2 linked regions of the Azotobacter salinestris genome follow. Each later gene encodes a partner of the first gene's protein in a complex. Links are inferred from orthologs where the notes say so. Each region holds a gene or a part of one and is shown in the gene's direction. Other genes may lie near its edges.

The links.
Region 2: the proteins of rpsG (region 1) and tig are in contact, whole or in part, in a crystal structure (PDB 3GTY), measured with the Thermotoga maritima proteins. The link is inferred for Azotobacter salinestris from one-to-one orthologs. Residues at the interface, in WP_004081843.1 of Thermotoga maritima: Lys34, Lys52, Lys55, Glu59, Arg62, Gln63, Glu66, Asn67, Lys69, Val71, Arg95, Ala109, Lys110, Lys111, Gly112, Arg113, Pro114, Glu117, Glu121, Ile124, Ala125, Tyr127, Asn128, Asn129, Thr130, Gly131, Lys135, Asp139, Arg142, Met143; in WP_004081061.1 of Thermotoga maritima: Glu122, Val124, Val129, Leu130, Tyr133, Glu188, Gly259, Ile262, Tyr263, Glu266, Ser270, Glu273, Gln274, Glu277, Arg308, Gln311, Ile312, Ser315, Tyr316, Glu325, Arg329, Arg336, Leu363, Phe366, Trp367, Arg373, Leu377, Arg381, Leu384, Glu387.

What each region holds. Positions count from the first base shown.
Region 1 is NZ_CP045302.1:3,409,970-3,413,645, forward strand. What follows is about bases 1-2,904. They hold rpsG (30S ribosomal protein S7), read left to right. Parts: upstream 1-1,169; coding sequence 1,170-1,640; downstream 1,641-2,904. Other genes in these bases: rpoC (DNA-directed RNA polymerase subunit beta'), read left to right, coding at 1-554; rpsL (30S ribosomal protein S12), read left to right, coding at 692-1,063; fusA (elongation factor G), read left to right, coding at 1,670-2,904. Also shown: more of fusA, read left to right, coding at 2,905-3,676.
Region 2 is NZ_CP045302.1:4,840,280-4,843,907, forward strand. What follows is about bases 1-2,816. They hold tig (trigger factor), read left to right. Parts: upstream 1-661; coding sequence 662-1,972; downstream 1,973-2,816. Other genes in these bases: GCU53_RS23020 (IS630 family transposase), read right to left, coding at 1-430; clpP (ATP-dependent Clp endopeptidase proteolytic subunit ClpP), read left to right, coding at 2,077-2,697; clpX (ATP-dependent Clp protease ATP-binding subunit ClpX), read left to right, coding at 2,800-2,816. Outside these bases: more of clpX, read left to right, coding at 2,817-3,628. UniProt on the Bacillus subtilis protein: Involved in protein export. Acts as a chaperone by maintaining the newly synthesized protein in an open conformation. Functions as a peptidyl-prolyl cis-trans isomerase.

The sequences.
Region 1 (3,676 bases):
ATCCGCACGACATTCTGCGTCTGCTGGGGGTCAGCGCGCTGGCCAAGTACATCGTCAACGAGATCCAGGATGTGTACCGCCTGCAGGGCGTGAAGATCAACGACAAGCACATCGAGACCATCCTGCGGCAGATGCTGCGCAAGGTAGAGGTCAGCGAGGCGGGAGACTCGAGCTTCATCAAGGGCGATCAGGTGGAGCTGACTCAGGTCCTCGAGGAAAACGAGCAGTTGGCGACCGAGGATCGCTTCCCGGCGAAATACGAGCGTATTCTGCTGGGCATCACCAAGGCGTCGTTGTCGACCGAGTCGTTTATTTCCGCCGCCTCCTTCCAGGAGACTACCCGCGTTCTCACCGAGGCTGCGGTTACCGGCAAGCGTGACTACCTGCGTGGCCTGAAGGAGAACGTAGTGGTGGGCCGGCTAATTCCTGCCGGTACCGGCTTGGCCTATCACAGCGAGCGCAAGCGCAAGCGTGATGCCGAGAAGCCGGTGCGGGTGAGTGCGGAGGAGGTCGAAGCCGCCTTGACTGAGGCCCTCAACACCAGCGGTAACTGACAGACATCGCCCGGCCCTGCGCCGGGCCTTGCCTTGACTGGGATCGGGAGTCTCTTTAGACTAACGGACCCTAAATTTGGCAGGGCGAATCGCTCTGCCATTTTGTTTATGTCGAAAGACAACAGTGGAGCTAGTAGATGGCAACTATCAACCAGCTGGTGCGTCAGCCGCGCAAGCGTCTCGTCGACAAGAGCGACGTGCCTGCGCTGCAGAACTGCCCCCAGCGCCGTGGCGTGTGCACCCGGGTGTACACCACCACGCCGAAAAAACCGAACTCGGCACTGCGTAAGGTCTGCCGTGTGCGCCTGACCAACGGTTACGAGGTCACCTCCTATATCGGCGGCGAGGGGCACAACCTGCAGGAGCACAGTGTAGTGCTGATCCGTGGCGGTCGTGTCAAGGACCTTCCGGGTGTCCGTTACCACACCGTGCGCGGTTCGCTGGATACCACCGGCGTGAAAGACCGCAAGCAGGGTCGTTCCAAATACGGTACCAAGCGTCCGAAGTAGTTCGGCGCGCCAATTTTCTATTTGTTGAGTCGATAAGAGTAAGGTCGGACGTGGCCTTGGTGGCTACCGTTCCGAGCTAACCTGAAGACCGTTTGAGGGCTTATCAATGCCAAGACGTCGTGTAGCAGCCAAGCGTGAGATTCTGGATGATCCGAAGTACGGAAGCCAAATTCTTGCCAAGTTCATGAACCACGTGATGGAAAGCGGCAAGAAGGCGGTTGCCGAGCGCATCGTTTATGGCGCGCTGGATACCGTCAAATCCCGCAAGAACAGCGATCCCCTGGAAATCTTCGAAAAAGCACTCGACGCCATCGCTCCGCTGGTCGAAGTGAAGTCCCGCCGCGTGGGTGGTGCGACTTACCAGGTTCCGGTCGAGGTTCGTCCGTCGCGTCGCAATGCGCTGGCCATGCGCTGGCTGGTGGACTCCGCACGCAAGCGTGGCGAGAAATCTATGGCCCTGCGTCTCGCTGGTGAGCTGCTTGACGCCTCCGAGGGCAAGGGCGCTGCTGTGAAGAAGCGTGAAGACGTGCATCGCATGGCCGAGGCGAACAAGGCGTTCTCGCACTATCGTTTCTGAATTCAGCTTCCATCTACGAGGACCTCATTGTGGCCCGTACAACCCCTATCAATCGCTACCGTAACATCGGTATCTGCGCCCATGTGGACGCAGGCAAGACGACGACTACGGAGCGGATCCTGTTCTACACAGGCGTCAACCACAAGATGGGCGAGGTGCATGATGGCGCCGCCACCATGGACTGGATGGTGCAGGAGCAGGAGCGCGGTATCACCATTACCTCCGCTGCGACCACCGCCTTCTGGCAAGGCTCGACCAAGCAGTACGACAACTATCGCGTAAACATCATCGATACCCCCGGTCACGTGGACTTCACCATCGAAGTGGAGCGCTCACTGCGTGTGCTGGACGGCGCTGTGGTGGTGTTCTGTGGTACCTCCGGTGTCGAGCCGCAGTCCGAAACCGTATGGCGTCAGGCCAACAAGTACGGCGTGCCGCGTATCGTCTACGTGAACAAGATGGACCGTGCTGGTGCCAACTTCCTGCGCGTCGTCGAGCAGATCAAGAAGCGTCTGGGCCACACTCCGGTCCCGGTACAGCTGGCCATCGGCGCGGAAGAGAACTTCCAGGGTCAGATCGATCTTCTCAAGATGAAGGCGATTTACTGGAACGAAGATGATCAGGGTATGACCTACCGCGAGGAAGAGATTCCGGCGGAGTTGCAGGGGCTTGCCGAGGAGTATCGCTCCAACATGGTGGAGGCTGCTGCCGAGGCCAACGAAGAGCTGATGAACAAGTACCTTGAGGGGGGCGAGCTGTCGATCGAAGAGATCAAGGCTGGGCTGCGTCAGCGCACCATCGCGTGTGAGATCGTCCCGGCTGTATGCGGTTCCTCCTTCAAGAACAAGGGTGTTCCGCTGGTTCTCGACGCCGTTATCGAATTTCTTCCGGCTCCGACCGAGATCCCTGCAATCAAGGGCGTGCATCCCGATAACGAGGAAATCGTCGACGAGCGTCATGCTGACGATAACGAGCCGTTCTCGGCGCTGGCGTTCAAGATCGCTACCGACCCGTTTGTGGGTACCTTGACGTTTGCTCGAGTGTACTCGGGTGTTCTCAGCTCTGGCGACTCGGTTATCAACTCGGTCAAGGGCAAAAAAGAGCGTGTAGGGCGTATGGTGCAAATGCACGCCAACACTCGCGAAGAAATCAAGGAAGTGCGTGCTGGTGATATCGCGGCGCTGATTGGTATGAAGGACGTCACAACTGGTGACACCCTGTGCTCGATCGAGAAGCCGATCATTCTCGAGCGTATGGACTTCCCGGAGCCGGTAATCTCCGTGGCGGTCGAGCCGAAGACCAAGGCTGACCAGGAAAAGATGGGTATCGCCCTTGGCAAGCTGGCACAGGAAGACCCGTCTTTCCGCGTCAAGACCGATGAGGAAAGTGGACAGACCATTATTTCCGGTATGGGCGAGTTGCATCTGGACATTCTGGTCGATCGCATGAAGCGCGAGTTCGGTGTCGAGGCTAACATCGGCAAGCCTCAGGTGGCTTATCGCGAGACCATTCGCAACAAGTGCGAGATCGAAGGCAAGTTCGTGCGTCAGTCCGGTGGTCGTGGCCAGTTCGGTCATTGCTGGATTCGTTTCGAGCCGGCTGACGAGGGTCAGGAAGGGTTGCTCTTCACTAACGAGGTTGTGGGTGGTGTGATTCCGAAGGAATACATCCCGGCGATCCAGAAGGGTATCGAAGAGCAGATGAAGAACGGTGTGGTTGCGGGTTATCCGCTGCTTGGTCTGAAAGCCGCCGTATTCGATGGCTCCTACCATGACGTTGACTCCAATGAAATGGCGTTCAAGATTGCGGCCTCCATGGCGACCAAGCAGCTGTCCCAGAAGGGCGGTGCGGTGCTGCTCGAGCCGATCATGAAGGTCGAGGTGGTTACTCCGGAGGACTACATGGGTGATGTCATGGGCGACTTGAATCGTCGTCGTGGTCTGATCCAGGGTATGGAGGACACCGTCTCCGGCAAGGTCATCCGCGCCGAAGTCCCGCTGGGCGAGATGTTTGGTTACGCTACCGATGTACGTTCG
Region 2 (3,628 bases), 1.4 Mb from region 1 along the record:
GCCAGGCGCGATGCAAGGGTTTCTGCGCGGTGAAGCCGAGCAGCTTCATGACTCGGCTCACGGCGGACAGCGACAGCGTCTTGCCGAACTGGCGGCGGATCAATTCGGCGATCAGCGACAAGGTCCACAGGCCGAACTCGAAACGGTATTGCAGCGGCGAGTGGTCCCGAACGGCCTGTGCCAGCCAGCGCATTTCCTCGGCACCGATCCTGGGGGGACGTCCGGGAACCGGCTTGGCGAGCAGGGCGTTCTGTCCGCCATTGGCGAAGTCGGACAGCCAGCGAAAGACGCTGCGGATATTGACGCCGAAGGCGGCCGCCACGCTTTGGACGGTCTGCCCTTCGCGAACGGCCTTGATCGCCTGCTGACGCATGACCTGAAGGGAATGGTGGTCGATTGCTCGACCGTCGGAGTTTCGTTTGCATTTCATGGGGGTATTGTCTCTCAATATGACAATACTTTCGATAGGCTTAGTAGGTTCCAGCGCCGCAAGGCGTAAGAGTTCGAGTCTCTTCATCCGCACCATTTCCTATCTCCCTGCTCCCTCCCGTATGCCGCCTGCTCTCTGTAGGGTGACTTCTGCAATCTGACCCACTAGAATGCATGCCCTTGATTTGGGGCCGTCAATGGCCGGCTAACGTCTGTGCAACGAGGAATATCCATGCAAGTTTCTGTTGAAAGCACCTCCGCTCTTGAGCGCCGCCTGACGATCGGCGTGCCGGCCGAGCGCATCGAGACCGAAGTCAGCAAGCGTCTGCAGCAGACGGCTCGTCGCGCCAAGATTCCTGGCTTTCGTCCTGGCAAGGTGCCAATGAGTGTGATTCGCCAGCGTTACGAAGAATCTGCTCGTCAGGAAGCCTTGGGTGATCTGATTCAGGCCAGCTTCTATGAGGCGGTGGTCGAGCAGAAGCTGAAGCCGGCCGGTGCTCCCTCCGTTGAGCCGAAGGTTTTCGAAAAGGGCAGGGATCTGGAATATGTTGCCACTTTCGAGGTTTATCCCGAGTTCGAGGTTGTCGGCCTGGAGGATATTGCAGTCGAGCGTCTGCAGGCGGAAGTTGCAGAATCTGATGTCGATAACATGCTGGAAATTCTGCGTAAGCAGAATACCCGCTATACGCAGGTCGAGCGTGAGGCGCAGGATGGCGATCAACTGAACATCGATTTCGTCGGCAAGATCGATGGTGAAGCCTTTGCCGGTGGCTCTGCCAAGGGCACGCTGCTGGTGTTGGGCTCCGGGCGGATGATCGAGGGCTTCGAGGCGGGGCTGGTTGGCGCGAAGGCCGGTGAGGAGCGCGTTCTGTCGCTCACCTTCCCTGCGGACTATCAGAATCTGGATCTGGCGGGCAAGGCTGCCGAGTTCACGGTAACCGTCAATTCGGTCTCCGAAGCCGAGCTGCCCGAACTGAATGCCGACTTCTTTGCCTTGTTCGGTATCGCTGAGCCGAGTTTGGAAGCCTTCCGTGCCGAGGTCGGCAAGAATATGGAGCGCGAGCTGGGCCAGGCAATCAAGTCCAAGGTGAAGACCCAGGTAATGGATGGCCTCTTGGCCGCCAATCCGATTGAAGTGCCCAAGGCCTTGATCGAAAACGAAGTGAATCGCCTGCGGGTCCAGGCCGTGCAGCAGTTCGGCGGCAATATCAAGCCGGAGCAGCTGCCGGCGGATCTGTTCCAGGAGCAGGCCAGGCGTCGTGTCGCACTGGGGCTCATTGTTGCGGAGATGGTCAAGCAGTTCGAGATCAAGCCGGATGAGTCGAAGGTAAAGGCTCTGATCGAGGAAATTGCCTCTGCCTATCAGGAGCCGGAGCAGGTCGTTGCGTGGTACTACGGCAACGAGCAGCAGCTTGGTGAGGTTCGTTCGGTTGTGCTGGAGGAACAAGTTGTAGATACTGTCCTGCAGAAGGCCAACGTAACCGACAAAGCGGTCTCTTACGAAGAAGCTGTCAAGCCGGCGGAAGTTCCGCAAGCTGCCTGATTCTTCCCTCGTGTGAGTACATCCATAAGCCAGCCTTCGTGCTGGCTTATTTGCATTTCAAGACCTGACCATTAGGGAGCAATCAGGACATGACCAATCATTTCATGCAAATGCCTGAAATCCAGGCCGCTGGTGGCTTGGTGCCTATGGTGATCGAGCAGTCCGCGCGCGGTGAGCGTGCTTACGATATTTATTCGCGCCTCTTGAAGGAACGGGTGATATTCATGGTTGGCCAAGTGGAAGACTACATGGCGAACTTGATTGTTGCTCAATTGTTGTTCCTTGAGGCTGAGAATCCAGACAAGGATATCCATCTCTACATCAATTCGCCTGGTGGCTCCGTGACGGCAGGCATGTCCATCTACGACACCATGCAGTTTATCAAGCCTGACGTTTCCACCATTTGTATTGGTCAGGCCTGTAGCATGGGCGCCTTGCTGTTAGCTGGTGGTGCTGCTGGAAAGCGCTACTGCCTGCCGCATTCGCGGATGATGATTCACCAGCCTCTGGGGGGGTTCCAAGGGCAGGCCTCGGACATCGAGATCCATGCCCGGGAGATCCTTACCATTCGTGAGCGCTTGAACAAGATTCTGGCGCATCACACGGGTCAGCCTATCGATGTGATTGCCCGTGACACGGATCGTGACAATTTCATGAGTGGTGAGGAAGCGGTCAAGTATCGCCTCATCGATCAGGTACTCGTGCATCGTCAGCTGGTGGGTTGAGCCCATATCGGGGCAGCCTGAAATTGAGGCTGCCCTTGGGCTTGAAAATGCCCGCATTTGCCTTCATCTTGTGTTGCAAGCCTACCGGATTGGATTGATCGAATGACTGACACCCGTAACGGCGAGGACAATGGCAAACTGCTTTACTGCTCCTTCTGCGGCAAGAGCCAGCATGAGGTGCGTAAGCTGATTGCCGGGCCCTCGGTCTTTATTTGTGACGAGTGCGTCGACCTGTGCAACGACATTATCCGAGAGGAAGTGCAAGAAGCCCAGGCCGAAAGTAGTGCGCATAAGCTACCCGCACCCAAGGAAATCAGTACCATTCTCGACCAGTATGTCATTGGTCAGGAGCGTGCCAAGAAGGTCTTGGCTGTGGCTGTGTACAACCACTACAAGCGCCTGAATCAGCGTGACAAGAAGGACGATGTCGAGCTGGGCAAGAGCAATATCCTGTTGATCGGCCCGACTGGCTCCGGCAAGACCTTGCTGGCTGAGACCCTGGCCCGTCTGTTGAACGTTCCCTTTACGATTGCTGATGCGACCACCCTGACCGAGGCGGGGTATGTCGGCGAGGATGTCGAGAACATCATCCAGAAGCTGCTGCAGAAGTGCGATTACGACGTCGAAAAGGCCCAGATGGGCATCGTCTATATTGACGAAATCGACAAGATTTCGCGCAAATCCGACAACCCATCGATTACGCGAGATGTGTCGGGAGAAGGCGTCCAGCAGGCCCTGCTCAAGCTGATCGAAGGAACGGTGGCCTCCGTTCCGCCGCAGGGTGGGCGTAAGCATCCACAGCAGGAGTTCCTGCAGGTGGATACCCGCAATATTCTCTTTATTTGCGGTGGCGCCTTCTCCGGTTTGGAGAAGGTAATCCAGAACCGGTCGACGAAGGGTGGCATCGGCTTTAATGCCGAGGTGCGAAGTC